Regions from separate parts of the Brachybacterium phenoliresistens genome, predicted to be linked through region 2. Evidence: predicted binding sites of a transcription regulator. Region 2 holds the regulator's gene; the other holds the start of a gene.

The links. The regulator HrcA, encoded in region 2, represses chaperone genes, less so after heat shock. The targets are predictions, from matches to a motif close to TTNGCACTCGNNNNNNNCGAGTGCNAA.
Region 1: a site for HrcA is predicted at 2,352-2,378, ahead of groES (co-chaperone GroES). Genes of this name have one in related genera too.

The regions. Positions count from the first base shown of each region.
Region 1 covers NZ_BAAAOW010000003.1:322,980-330,171, reverse strand. The annotation lists gene moaC (cyclic pyranopterin monophosphate synthase MoaC) at 1-12, shown strand, start outside; gene ABD234_RS09120 (MogA/MoaB family molybdenum cofactor biosynthesis protein) at 9-554, shown strand; gene ABD234_RS09115 (molybdenum cofactor biosynthesis protein MoaE) at 551-1,153, shown strand; gene ABD234_RS09110 (metallophosphoesterase) at 1,416-2,306, shown strand; gene groES (co-chaperone GroES) at 2,484-2,780, shown strand; gene groL (chaperonin GroEL) at 2,785-4,371, shown strand; gene ABD234_RS09095 (hypothetical protein) at 4,547-5,242, shown strand; gene ABD234_RS09090 (pseudouridine synthase) at 5,239-6,357, shown strand; gene ABD234_RS09085 (hypothetical protein) at 6,365-7,144, shown strand.
Region 2 covers NZ_BAAAOW010000001.1:414,267-421,458, forward strand. The annotation lists gene ABD234_RS01900 (PhoH family protein) at 1-255, opposite strand, end outside; gene ABD234_RS01905 (histidine triad nucleotide-binding protein) at 252-614, opposite strand; gene ABD234_RS01910 (NADPH-dependent FMN reductase) at 780-1,331, shown strand; gene ABD234_RS01915 (16S rRNA (uracil(1498)-N(3))-methyltransferase) at 1,500-2,288, opposite strand; gene dnaJ (molecular chaperone DnaJ) at 2,290-3,423, opposite strand; gene hrcA (heat-inducible transcriptional repressor HrcA) at 3,479-4,480, opposite strand; gene ABD234_RS01930 (DUF3097 domain-containing protein) at 4,617-5,492, shown strand; gene ABD234_RS01935 (DUF4870 domain-containing protein) at 5,833-6,942, shown strand; gene hemW (radical SAM family heme chaperone HemW) at 7,187-7,192, opposite strand, start outside.

The DNA.
Region 1 (7,192 bases), on a different contig from region 2:
GGCCCGCGATGAGGGAGATCCCCGCCCGGCGCAGCGACGCCGACTGCCGCATCCCCGATCCGGAGAACCCGGCGCTCCTGCTCGGCAGCGCGCGCGTGGTCATCGCCTCGACCCGTGCGGCCGACGGCACCTACGAGGACCGCACCGGCCCCCTGCTGCACGCCTGGCTCGCAGGCCGCGGCCTGGACATCGGCCCCGTCGTCGTCGTGCCCGACGGCCCCGAGGTGGGGCGGGCCGTCGGCGCGGCGATCGCGGACGGCGTGGACGTGCTCATCACCTCCGGCGGCACCGGCATCTCCCCGAGCGACGTCACCCCCGAGCAGACGGCTCCCCACCTGGACCGGGAGCTGCCGGGGATCCTCGAGGAGGTGCGGCGGCGGGGCCTGGCGAACTCCCCGGCCGCCCTGCTCAGCCGCGGCCTCGCCGGCATGGCCGGGCGGACCGTCGTGGTGAACCTGCCCGGGTCCCGCGGCGGGGTGAAGGACGGCATCGCCGTGCTCGACCCGATCCTGGACCACCTCCTGGACCAGCGCGACGGCGGTGGCCACGCATGAGCGGCCCCGGCTCCGCCGCGCCGGACGGGCCGACCGAGCAGACCGCGACCCCGAGCGCCGCGGTCCCCGACGCCGTGGCACCGGAGCGTGCACCGGAGGCCATCGGCCGCACCCCCTTCGGCGCCGACCCGCAGCAGCTGCGTGTCCCCGGCGACCCGGCGCTCGGCGAGGCCGGCGCGCGCGTGCGCCGCGCGAGCGTGGGGGAGGAGCCGATCTCCGTCGAGGAGATGGCCCGCGCCGTCGCCGATCCGCGCTGCGGGGCCGTGGTCACCTTCGACGGGGTGGTCCGCGACCATGACGGCGGGCGCACCGTGCTCTCCCTGGACTACAGCGCCCACCCCCTGGCGCAGCAGGCGCTCGCCGAGGCCGCGCGGGACGTGGCCGCGAGCCATGAGGACGTGCTCATCGCCCTCGCGCATCGCATCGGCCCGCTGCGCATTGGCGACACCGCCCTGGCCTGCGCGGTCGCGGCGCCGCACCGCAAGCTCGCCTTCTCCGCCTGCGACGCGCTGGTCGACGAGGTCAAGCGCCGCGTCCCCATCTGGAAGCACCAGCGCTTCGCCGACGGCGAGGCCGAATGGGTCGGTGCCGGCGGCTGACCCCGCACCGCCGCCCGCACCGCGCCGCCCCGCCCCCGCGCCGCCCTGCCCCGCCCTGGCCGCCCCCGTATCGCGCCGCCCTGCCCTGCCCCCGCGCGGACGGCTGTCGAGTGCCGGCTGGCGAGCCAAAATCGGCCCATTCTGGTTCGCCAACCGGCACTCGTGCCGTGGCCGGTGCGGGCCGACGTGCCGTGGCCGGTGCGGGCCGGCGCGCCGCGGTGCGGTTCACCCGGGGGACATCTGCGAGGGCTAGCGTCGGGCCATGCGCATCCTGCACCTGACCGACACGCATCTCTTCGCCGATCCCGCCGCCCGGCACTACGACCGCATCGCCACCGCCGATGCGCTGCGGGCGGTGCTCGAGAACCTCTCCGGGCTGCGGGGCGTGGACCTCGTGGTGCACTCGGGGGACGCCTCCGAGGACGGCAGCGTCGCCAGCTACCGCCTGCTGCACGAGATGCTGGACCCGTTCGCCGCGCGGCTCGGGGCGAAGCTCGTGGTCGCCATGGGCAACCATGACGTCCCCGCCGCCTACGCGCAGGTCGCCGGGCCCGGCGACCACGCCGCGCCCTACCAGGACCGGGTGGTCACCACCGGCGACGGGGCGCGGGCGGTGGTGCTGGACACGAGCGTCCCCGGCGCCGGCTACGGCCATCTCGACACCGTGCAGCTGGACTGGCTGCGCCGGATCCTCGCGGTGCCGGCCCGCCGCGGCACCGTGCTGGTGCTGCACCACCCGCCGCTGGCGGCGGCCACCCCCCTGCTGCGCGCCCTGGACCTCGACGGGCTGGACGAGCTCTCCGCCGCGATCGAGGGCACGGACGTGCGCGTGATCCTCTCGGGCCACTACCACCACGCCCTCGACGGCCGGCTGGGCTCGGTGCCCGTGCACGTGGCGCCGGGGGTGACGAACGTGGTCGACCCGCTGGGCGCGGATCAGCACGAGCGCGCCCTCGCGCTCTCGGGGGCGAGCCTGGTGGAGTTCGACGGGCGCAGCGCGCAGTCGGCGCCGCGGATCACCACCTCCGTCTGGCCGAACGCGGGGGACCTCCCGGCCGACGGCGACCCCGGGCAGCGGCTCGCGCCGGTCTACGACTTCGACGAGGAGGCGGTGCGCGGCATCGTCGAGGCCGCCGGGCGCCGACACGTTTAGCACTCGTCTTGCGCGAGTGCCAAGGCGGTCCTAGAGTTGTCCCCGTTGGCAGTCACCTGGCCCGAGTGCCAGAGCTGCCAGACGGGTCCCCACCCGGTCGGCACCGCGACGACGACCGCTCCGGGGATCCGAACCCGGAACTCTCAGAGTCATTCATCGAAGAAGGAGTGGATCCGCATGTCGGTCTCCATCAAGCCCCTCGAGGATCGTGTCGTCGTCAAGCCGCTCGAGGCAGAGCAGACCACGGCCTCCGGCCTGGTCATCCCGGACACCGCGAAGGAGAAGCCCCAGGAGGGCGAGGTCGTCGCCGTGGGCGAGGGCCGCTTCGACGACAAGGGCCAGCGCGTCCCGATGGACGTCAAGGTCGGCGACAAGGTCGTCTTCTCCAAGTACGGCGGCACCGAGCTGAAGTACGGCGGCGAGGAGTTCCTCATCCTGGGCTCCCGCGACATCCTCGCGATCGTCGAGGCCTGAGCCCATGGCGAAGGAGATCATCTACGACGAGGAGGCGCGCCGCGCCCTCGAGCGGGGCGTCGACCACCTCGCGAACACCGTCAAGGTGACGCTCGGCCCCAAGGGCCGCAACGTCGTCCTGGACAAGAAGTGGGGCGCCCCCACGATCACCAACGACGGCGTCACCATCGCCCGGGAGATCGAGCTCGAGGATCCGTTCGAGAACCTCGGCGCCCAGCTGACCAAGGAGGTGGCCACCAAGACGAACGACGTCGCCGGTGACGGCACCACCACCGCCACCGTGCTGGCCCAGGCGCTCGTGCACGAGGGCCTGCGCAACGTCACCTCCGGCGCCGCCCCGGCCGCCCTCAAGCGCGGCTTCGAGGCCGCCGTCGAGGCCGTCTCCGCCAAGCTCGGCGAGATCGCCATCGAGGTCGACGGCAAGGAGCAGATCGCGAACGTCGCGTCCGTCTCCAGCCAGGACCGCGAGATCGGCGAGCTCCTCGCCGAGGCCTTCGACAAGGTCGGCAAGGACGGCGTCATCACCGTGGAGGAGTCCTCCACCACGGCGATGGAGCTGGACTTCACCGAGGGCATGCAGTTCGACAAGGGCTACATCTCCCCGCACTTCGTCACCGACGCGGACCGCCAGGAGGTCGTGCTCGAGGACGCCTACGTGCTGCTGAACCAGGGCAAGATCTCCGCCGTGGCGGACATCCTGCCGCTGCTGGAGAAGGTCGTCGAGTCCGGCAAGCCGCTGTTCGTCATCGCGGAGGACGTCGACGGCGAGGCGCTGTCCACGCTCGTCGTGAACAAGCTGCGCGGCACCTTCAAGGGCGCGGCCGTCAAGGCCCCCGCCTTCGGCGACCGCCGCAAGGCCATGCTGCAGGACATCGCGGTGCTCACCGGCGCCCAGGTCGTCACGGCCGATCTCGGCCTGGACCTGAAGACCGTCGGCACCGATGTGCTCGGCCACGCCGGCCGCGTCGTCATCACCAAGGACACCACCACCATCGTGGGCGGCGCCGGTGACGACGAGGCCGTCTCGGACCGGGTCGCGCAGATCCGCTCCGAGATCGCCGCGACCGACTCCGACTGGGACCGCGAGAAGCTCCAGGAGCGCCTCGCCAAGCTCGCCGGCGGCGTGTCCGTCATCAAGGTGGGCGCCCACACGGAGGTCGAGCTCAAGGAGAAGAAGATGCGCATCGAGGACGCGGTCTCCGCGACTCGTGCGGCCATCGAGGAGGGCATCGTGGCCGGTGGCGGCAGCGCCATCGTCCAGGCGGCCTCCGTCCTCGAGGGCGACCTCGGGCTCACCGGTGACGAGGCCGTCGGCGTCCGCGCCGTGGCCAAGGCCCTGGCCCAGCCGCTGCGCTGGATCGCGGAGAACGCCGGCCTCGAGGGCTTCGTCGTCGTCGAGAAGGTCAAGGGCGAGCAGGTCGGCCACGGCCTCGACGCCGCGACCGGCGAGTACGTCGACCTCGTCGCCGCGGGCATCATCGATCCGGTCAAGGTCACCCGGTCGGCGCTGCGCAACGCGGCCTCGATCGCGACCCTGGTCCTGACGACCGAGACGCTCGTCGTCGAGAAGAAGGACGACGAGGAGGCCTGATCCTCGCGCCCCCGGGGATCCGATCCCCGGATCGCAGGGCGGGCGGTACGACCGAGGTCGTGCCGCCCGCCCTGCGTGCATCCCGCCCGTCCGACCGGCGGCGCCTGGCGCCTCCCGGACGGGCGAGCGGCCTACTATGACGTCGTCGCAGTCCACACAGGAGGGGAGGGGATCCGTGAGCCGACCAGGCCGCCGTGACAGCTCGCCCGTCGCGCAGTCCACCCGGATCTTCGGGCCGCCCGCCCCCGCGGTGATCGGCACCGTCCTCGCATCCTTCGTGTTCGTCATCGTCCTCGAGTTCCTCGTGCTCATCAGCTTCGTGGGCCAGCGCCTGTGGAACCACCCGCTGATGCTCCACGACCTCGTGTTCACCCTGCCGCTGCTTGGGTGGGTGCTCGTGCTGGCCGCGAGCATCGTGATGGTCGCGCGGATCGTCACCACCTGGCTGCAGCTGACCGACGTCGGCGTGGACGTGCACGGCCTGTTCCGCCGCAGCATCACCATGACCTGGGCCGAGGTGGGCCGCGTCGTCGCGGTGCAGCAGATCGACCGCGGGGCCTCCCCGGCGGAGATGCTCGAGCGCTCCGGCTCCCCCTACGACGGGGTCTTCGTGCTGGACCGCGGAGGGCGGCGCCTGGTCAACGTCTCCGGGCGCTTCTTCGGCTTCGGCGCCCAGCATGCCATGGTCGAGCGGGCCCGCGCCGCCGGGGTGGAGGTGCGCGACATCGAGCTCATCACGCCCCGCGAGCTGCACGCCCTGGAGCCCCATGCGCTTTCCTTCATCGACCGCCACCCCCACCTCGTGCTGCTGGGCCTGGCGGCCTTCTACGTCGCGCACAACGTGCTGACCTTCGTCATCTGGGGCCTGTGAGCGAGGGCTCCGGGCCCGGCGGGCCCGCCGCGGGCGCCGGGCGCGCCCCGGACGCCGGCCACCCCGCATCGGGTGCCGACCACCCCGCATCCGGTGCCGACCAGCCCGCCCCGGGGGCCCGCCCGGGCCGCGCCGCCCGGCGCCGCCTGCGGCGTCCCACCCCGCCGCTGCCGCAGCGCGAGGGGCTGGACCCCCTGCGGGTGCGGCTCGAGGCCGGCGGACGGGCCCTCGACGCGCTCGCCGCGCGGCTGCCCGCCCTGCGCGACCCGGCGGCCACCGACCTCGCGCTGCGCTTCGCCCGCGGGGAGATCGTCCGGGGCTCCGGGCGCCCGGTCGCGGCCGATGAGGAGCTCGCCCCCGGCACCGAGCTGTGGCTGCACCGCGAGCTCGCCCCCGAGCACGTCCCCGAGGTCGCGCTGCCGATCCTCCTGCACGACGAGCACCTGCTGGTCCTGGACAAGCCCCACGACATGGCGACCATGCCCCGCGGCGCGCACATCCGCTCCAGCGCCCTGGTGCGGCTGCGGCGCCTCACCGGGATCGAGACCCTCACGCCGCTGCACCGCCTGGACCGACGCACCGCAGGCGTGCTCGCCTTCGGCATCCGCCCCGAGGAGCGGGCCGCCTACCAGAGCCTCTTCGCGCGCGGCGAGGTCGAGAAGGAGTACCGCGCACGCGTCCAGGAGCCGCCCGCGCAGGACGGGCCGCCCGCGCAAGACGGACCGGCCGCTCAGGACGGACCGCCCGCGCAGGACGGGCCGAGCTGGGCGCCGGGGGAGGCCTTCACCCTGCGCGACCGGCTCGTGCGGCGCCGCGGCGCGCTGCAGACGCAGGTCGTGCCCGGCGAGCCCAACGCCCTCACGCACGTGCGGGTGCTGGGCTCCGCGCCGGGGGTGCGGGACCTCGCCCTCATGCCGCGCACCGGGCGCACCCATCAGCTGCGCGTGCAGCTGGCCCATCGCGGCGCCCCGATCCTGGGCGACGACCTCTACCCGCAGGTGCGGGCCCTCGGCCCCGAGGACCCGGTGCTGCACCTGCTGGCCCTGCGCCTGGCGTTCCGCGACCCGATCACGGGCGCCCCGCGCGAGCTGATCAGCGGCCGCCGCGTACCCTGAGGGCGTGATGGTGGACGAGGACGGCGCGCCGGGCGCCCTGGAGGAGGCCGCGCCCTCCCCGCGCCGCACCCGCGACGGCCTCGTGCTGGTGGGCCCGAGCATCCGCGCGCGATACCTCCCCGGAGCGCTCATCGGCCTGCCGATGGTCTCCCTGCTGCTGGCCCCCTTCGTCGCGGCCGGCCTCGAGCAGTGGCGCGACGCCCGCGTCGCCGCCGGCGCGGGCGGACCCCTGGTGAGGCTGCTCGAGCCGATGGCCGCGCAGATGCTGCTGGGCTGGCTGCTGCTGTGGGCGCTGCTGGCGCTGTGGGCGCTGGTGCCGATGATCGCCACCCATCGGGTGGTGCTGCTGGACGAGGCCGCCGGCACCGTCCGCCTGCGGCGCGGGCTGCGCACGGGGGAGCCGGTGCCCGTGTCCGAGGTCGTCTACGCCGTGGGCGAGGCCGAGCGCGGGTACGAGGCGCTGATCGGCATCGGCGCCCCGGAGCGGCCCGAGGACCAGGCCGCCCGGCAGTGGCGGATCCCGAACATCGGCTGGGACGACGCCGGCTTCGACGGGCTGCGCGCCCTGCAGTCCGCGGCCGGGCTGCGTGCCGCCCCGCCCCGCCCCGTGCTGCTGGCCGAGGCCCGGCGCCGCCGCCGCGCGGACGCGCACCAGGAGATGGCCCAGCGCATCGGCATGCCCTGGCGGGAGGAGTACGCGCACGACGAGGCGGCCTTCCAGCGCGACTTCGACCACGCCCGCCGGGTGCTCGGCGGCAAGGAGCCGCCCTCGGGGGGCGGCGGCTGAGCAGCCGTCGGCGCGCCGGCGCGCCCGGGGCCGCTCCCGGGGCGGACC
Region 2 (7,192 bases):
GCCCTGCCCCTTGGCGGCCATCTCGATCAGCGAGCGGATGATGTGCTCGCTGCGCCGCAGGGCCTCCTCGGTGCCGCGCAGGGTGACCTGGTGGCCGCGCACGTGCACGTCCGTGTCGGGGACCACGTCCTCGAGCGCGGCCAGCGCCTGGTCGTTCTCGCCCAGCACCTGGAAGGGGCTGAGGTGGTCCGGGATCGCCAGCCGGCGCTCGCGTACCTCGGGTGCGCGGCCGGGGACGGATTCGAGATCGGTCACATCTCTCCTTCTGCGAGCTCTCCGCTCGCCAGGACGTGGGCGTGCACGTGGAAGACGGTCTGCCCGGCGCTCGCGCCGGTGTTGAAGATCAGGCGGAACTCCCCGTCGGCCAGCTCCGCGGCGACGTCTCGGGCGACCTCGACGACGTGGGCGAGCAGCTCGGGCCGGGAGGTGAGGTCGCGGACGTCCCGGTGGTGCTCGCGCGGGACGACGAGGACGTGGACCGGGGCCTTGGGGGCGAGATCGCGGAAGGCGATGACGGCATCGTCCTCGTGCACCCGATCCGAGGGGATCTCCCCCGCGACGATCCGGCAGAAGACGCACGCGTCGTCGCGCAGGGCGGGAGCGGCGGATTCCATGGGGGGAAGTCTACGCGTGCGCGCGCCGCGCCCCGGAGCTCCCGCGTCGTGGCCGTCCGGGCCCGGCCCCTCCGGCAGCGGCGGGCGCCCTCCGGGATCGTTGAATGTTGAAGGGATCACAGCGGAATCGGGAAGATCCGCTGGCCCGCGAGGGTTGGACCCGTCATGGCTACCCTTGGAATCATCGTCTCCAGCACCCGCCCGAACCGCATCGGCGGGCACGTCGCCCAGTGGATCACCGAGCACGTGGACGGCTGGGACACGGACCTGATCGACCTGCGCGAGGTGCAGCTGCCCTCCTTCGACGAGCACAGCGCTCCGAAGGCCGGCCTGGAGCGCGCGACCGACCATGCGAAGGCCTGGGCCGAGCGCATCGGCGCCCTGGACGCCGCGATCATCGTCACCCCGCAGTACAACGGCAGCTACCCCGGTGCGCTGAAGAACGCGATCGACTACCTCTACGAGGAGTGGAACGGCCTGCCCACGCTGCTGGTCGGCTACGGCTGGGGCGACGGCGCCGAGGTGCTCGAGCTGCTGGAGCGCCTCATGCGGCGCTTCGAGACCGACCTCGTCGGCGAGCTGGGCCTGGGCTTCGGCGCGGACCTGTCCCCCGAGGGCGCGATGGGCGTGCGCCCCGAGAAGCAGCAGGCCCTGGTCGAGGCGCTCGCGGCCCTGCGCGAGAAGGCCGACCAGCGCTCCGGCGCCGTCGTCGCCTGACCCTCCCCTCCTCCTCCCTCTCCCCCGATCACGACAGGGCGGGCGCCGCACGGCGCCCGCCCTGTCCGCATCTCCGCAGCCCGGCGGCGGGCCGCATCGGCCTCGATGCGCCTGCTCCGCGCGTCCGGCCCCGGCGAGAGGGCCCGGCGAGAGGGCCCGGCGACAGGCTCAGCCCCAGCGGCCGATGAGGGCGCTGATCGCGGCGATCGCCGCCGGTCCCGCCGTCGAGGAGCGCAGCACCTCCGGCCCCAGCAGCACGCTGCGGGCCCCGGCCTCGCGCAGCGCCGCGATCTCCTCCTCGGCGATACCGCCCTCCGGGCCCACCACCAGCACCACGGCAGCCCCCTCGCGGCCCTGCAGCGCGCGCAGCGGCGCGGCGAGATCGACCAGCGCCGCGCTCTCCTGCTCGTGCAGCACGAGCACCATCGAGCCCTGCTCGGCCCATTCCCGGGTGCGGCGCACGAGCACGGCGGTGTCCACCGCCTCCTCGACGACGGGCACGCTCGGGCGCCGGGACTGCTTGACCGCGGCGCGCACGGTCGCCTCCCACTTGGCGCGGCCCTTGCGCAGCTTCTCGCCGCGCCACACCGACACGCTGCGCCGCGCGATCCACGGGACGAGGACATCGGTCCCGAGCTCGGTGGCCGCCTCGACCGCCTGCTCGTCCCGACCCCCGGTGGCGAGGGCCTGGACCAGCACGAGGGCGGGGCGGCGCGGGACCGCCGGGACCGGGTCCTCCAGCAGGCGCAGCTCCAGGGACTCCTTGGCCGCCGCCACCACCTCGGCGACCGCCTGGGCACCCGCCGGGTCGGTGAGCAGGACCCGCTCCCCGGGGCCGATGCGCGCGACCTTCGCCGCGTGGCGCCCCTCCTCCCCGGTCAGCGCCAGCCCCTCCCCGCGGCGCGCCGGCGACAGCGCGCCGTGCGGCACGAGGAACGCCGCGGGAGTGGCCGGCATGTCAGAGATCCCGGAAGCGATCGCGGATCTTGTCGAAGACTCCGCCGTGGCGTCGCCCGCCGGTGCGCGGGGTCTCCTCCCCGCGCAGGGCGGAGAACTGCTCGAGGAGATCCTTCTGCTCGTCGGTCAGCCCCGTGGGGACCTCCACGTCGATCTCGACGCGGATGTCCCCGCGACGCTCCCGCCGCAGCGGCGTCACGCCGAGGCCCTTGAGGGTGATCTCCTCGCCGGGCTGGCTGCCGGGACGGATCTGCAGCTCCTGGACGCCGTCGAAGGTCTCCAGGGGGACCGTCGCGCCGAGGGCCGCGGAGGTCATGGGCACCGAGACGTGGGCGACGAGGTCCTCCCCGTCGCGGGTGTAGATCTCGTGCTCCTGGACCGCGAGCTCGACGAAGAGGTCGCCGGCCGGGCCGCCCGCCTCGCCGATCTCGCCCTCGCCGCGCAGCTGGATGCGGGTGCCGTTCTCGACGCCGGAGGGGATCTTCACGGTGAGCGTCTTCTCGCTCTGCACGCGCCCGTGGCCGGCGCAGCTGGGGCACTTCGACTCGATGATGTCGCCATGGCCCTCGCAGGCGGTGCAGGGCGCCATGGTGACCATCTGGCCCAGCAGGGACTGCACCACGCGCTGGACGTGGCCGGTGCCGTTGCAGGCGCTGCACCGGGTGGGCGAGGTGCCCTCCGCGCAGCAGGAGCCGTGGCAGGCCTCGCACAGCACGGCCGTGCGGAAGGTGACCTTCTGCTCGGTGCCGAAGACGACGTCGCGCAGATCGATGGTGGTGCGGCGCAGGATGTCCCCGCCGCGGCGCTGGCGCGGCACCGGCCCCTGCCCGCGGCCGCGCATGCCCGAGGCGCCCGCGAACATGTCGAAGATGTCGGAGAAGTCGAATCCGGCGCCCCCGCCCCCGGGGAAGCCGCCGCCCATGCCAGGCCCGCCGCCCATGTCGTACTGGCGGCGCTTGTCGGGGTTCTTGAGCGTCTCGTAGGCCTGGGAGACCTTCTTGTACTTCTCCGCCGCGTCCGGATCGGGGTTCACGTCCGGATGCAGGGTGCGGGCCGCCTTCTGATAGGCCTTCTTGATCTGGTCCGTGGTGGCGTCGCGCGGCACGCCGAGCAGGTCGTAGTAGTCCTCGTTCACGAAGCGGTGTCCTTGGTCGATGGGTGGTGTGCGGAGGGGCGGCGGGCGCGGCCGCTCACTCCAGGAAGCGATGGATGTAGCGGGCCAGGGCCTGCACGGTGGAGATGCCGGTGACGTAGTCCATGCGGGTGGGGCCCAGGATCGCCAGATGCGACCCGGCACGGTACCCCGCCCCGACGAGAGACGCCTGGGTGAGGGATCGGTTGCGGTTCTCCTCGCCGATGCGCACCTGCACCGTCCCCGGCTCGGCGCCCATCTCCGAGAGCAGGCGCAGCAGCACCAGCTGCTCCTCCAGGAGGTCCAGCAGCGGCTCCATGTCGCGGGCGAAATCAGCGGCGGAGCGCGCCAGGTTCCCCGTGCCGGCCATGACGATCCGATCCTCGGTGCGGGAGGCGGCGAGGGCGGCGACCACGTCGGTGACCTCGCGCACGGCGTCCTGATCGGCGGGCGCCGTGGCGGCGACCAGCCGGGCCAGGCCCCGCTCGACGTCGTTGACCTCGCGTCCGCTGACGGCCCGCAGCAGTCCATCGCGCAGGCCCTCGTAGAACTCGGCGTCCCGCGGCTGGGCCAGGGCGATCGTGCGCTGGTCCACGCGGCCCGCCTCGGTGATCAGCACCACCAGCAGGAGCGAGTCGGCGACCTTGACCAGCTCGACGTGGCGCACCCGCGCCTGCTGCGGCGCGGGGTACTGCACCATCGCGACCTGGTGGGTGAGCTGCGAGAGCAGGCGCACCGTGCGGAAGAGGAGCTCGTCCACGTCCCCGGCGTCCTCGAGGAACGTGCTGATGGCGCGCCGCTCCCCGGTGGAGAGCGGCTTGATCGTCGCCACGTGGTCGACGAAGGCGCGGTAGCCCTTGTCGGTGGGGACGCGGCCCGCGGAGGTGTGGGGCTGGGTGATCAGCCCTTCCTCCTCGAGGACGGACATGTCGTTGCGGACGGTGGCGGCGGACACCCCGAGGTCGTGCCGATCCAGCAGCGACTTCGAGCCGACCGGTTCGCGGGTCGAGACGAAGTCCTCGACGATCGCACCGAGGATCTGGAGCTTGCGCGGGTCCATGCCGTCCGCCTCCCGTCTGCGTGGCTGGGGCCGGGTCCGATCGTCACAGTTGGCACCCGGCGGTTCCGAGTGCCAATGCTACGCGCTCCGGGCGGGTCTCCGCGGGAGGCGTTCGCCACCGGGGTACCGTGACGGCGTGTCACCGAACGCCTTCCCCGATCGCTATGGCTCCGATGTGCTGAGCTCCCCCGCGGCCCACCATCGGCGCCGCCCCGTCGCCCGCGACGTCCCCGTCTCCCGGGGTCTCGTCGTCGAGGAGGCCTCGACCGGCTTCACCGGCGCGGTCACCCGGCTCGAGAAGATCGCCGGCGAGATCGTGGTCGAGCTCGAGGACGGCCGCGGCGTGCTGCGCTCCTTCCCGCTGGGCCCCGGGTTCATGATCGACGGCAGCCCGGTGCGCCTGGTGCGCCCCGTGCGCTCGGGCCCGGCGGCCCCGAAGCGCTCCGCGAGCGGCTCCGTCTACGTCGAGGGCGCCAAGGCCCGCACCGCCCGCGCCTCCCGCATCTGGGTCGAGGGCAAGCACGACGCCGAGCTCGTGCAGAAGGTGTGGGGCCACGACCTGCGGATCGAGGGCATCGTCGTGGAGATGCTCGACGGCGCGGACAACCTCGCCGAGCGCGTCGAGGACTTCGCCCCGAACCCGCAGCGGCGCCTGGGCATCCTCGTGGACCACCTCGTGCCGGGCTCGAAGGAGACCCGCATCGCCCAGCAGGTGATGAGGATGCGCGGCGCCCAGGGCAACGTGCTGATCCTCGGCCACCCGTACGTCGACGTGTGGCAGGCCGTGCGCCCGGCCCGCGTGGGGCTGACGGCATGGCCGCACATCCCCAAGGGCACCGACATCAAGCACGGCACCCTCGCCGCGCTCGGCTGGCCGCACGAGGACCAGGCCGATGTGGCCCGGGGGTGGCAGCGCATCCTGTCCACCGTGCGCTCCTACGCCGATGTGGAGCCGACGCTCTCGGGCCGCATCGAGGAGCTCATCGACTGGGTGACCGTCCCGCAGGAGTGACCCTCGCGCATGGGTGACCGTCCCGCAGGAGTGACCCTCGCGCATGGGTGAGCCGTCCTGCAGGACGCGCAGGCTCGCCGTCGGGTCCAGGGCGCCGTCGGGTCCAGGGCGCCGTCGGGTCCAGGGCGCCGTCGGGTCCAGGGCGCCGTCTGGTCCAGGGCGCCGTCTGGTCCGGGGCGTCGCCGCGCCCGGCCAGTGGCCCCGGCTCCGCGGAGTGCGCGGTCCGCCCCCGCCCCGTTCCGGCGCTCCCCCAGGATCCTGGGGGTTCTCCCCCATGACCGGGCCGGGCGGCACCCGATACGCTCAAGGGGACCAACGACCACCTCGTCAGGGAGACGCCATGAGCACCCCGAGTCATGACCACGGCCAGGACACCTCCGGGACGCCCTGGGGCACCCCGCCCGCGCAGTCGGGCGCCGAGCAGCCCGCCGCCGAGCAGGCAGGGGCCGAGAACGCGGCGCCCGCCCCGGCGCAGGACCCCTACGCCACCCCGGCGGCGCCCGTCGCCGGCGGGGATCCCTACGGCGCCTCGCACGGCTCGGCCGACGGCGCCGCCGCCCCGGCCGCGCAGCCCGACTGGACCCAGCCCGGGGAGCCGGCTGCGGCCGCGCCGCCGGTCGGCGGCACCCCGGGCGGGACCCAGCCCGGGGAGCCGGCTGCCGCCGCGCCGGCGGTCGGCGGCACCCCGGGCGGGACCCTCCCCGGCGCCTCCCAGCCGGACCCCTACGCCGCATCGGCCGCCTATGCGGCGCAGCAGCAGGGCCAGAGCGCGGGACAGGATCCCTCCGGGGCTCCGCAGAGCCCCTACGGCGCGCAGCAGAGCCCGTACGGTGCACCGCAGCAGAGCCCGTACGGAGCCCAGGAGAGCCCGTACGGCGCTCCCGGCGCGCCGTCGGCCCAGGCCGGACAGCAGGGCTATCCCGGCGTCGGCCAGCCGGGAGCCGGCCCGAACCCGGCCGGCCAGGGCCAGCCCTTCGCTGGCCAGGCCCAGGGCCAGCCGGGCGGGACCCAGTTCTCCGAGACCCCGCCGCCCGGGACCAAGGGCGCCTACGCCGGCGCGCTCAGCGGCCAGCCCACCTCCCCGGCCGATGCCCGCACCTGGGCGATGCTCGCGCAGCTGTCCGTCGTGATCGGGCACGTGGTGAGCATCGGCTTCCTGGGCTGGGTGGGGCCGCTCATCGTGTTCCTCATGTACAAGGACCGCAGCCGCTTCGTGCGGTTCCACGCCGCGGAAGCGCTCAACGGAGCCATCGCCGTGCTCATCAGCTCCGTGGTGCTGTCCATCGCGATCGGGATCTTCGCGATCGTCACGCTGGGCATCGGAAGCATCGCATTCCCCCTGATCGGCCTGCCCGCGCTCATCCAGCTGATCTTCGCGATCATCGGCGCGGTCAAGGCGAACCAGGGCGAGTGGTGGAACTACCCGGCGAACATCCGCCTGTTCTCCTGATCCGGGGCTCGATCCGCGAGCACCGGCGTCCCCTCCGCAGCGCCGTCGCCCCCTCGGGGCGGCGGCGCTGCCGTGCTCAGGGCCGCCCATCCCGCCGCGGGAGGTCATTCTCCGTCGCTTGAACGAGCGTTCAAGCGACGGAGAATGACATCCCGAGGGACGCGGCGGAACCGGGCTCGGCGAGGCGGAGCTCGGCGGGGGTAGGACGCGGTGCAGTGCAGAGGTATCGGGGGCCGGCGCCGGGTCAGTC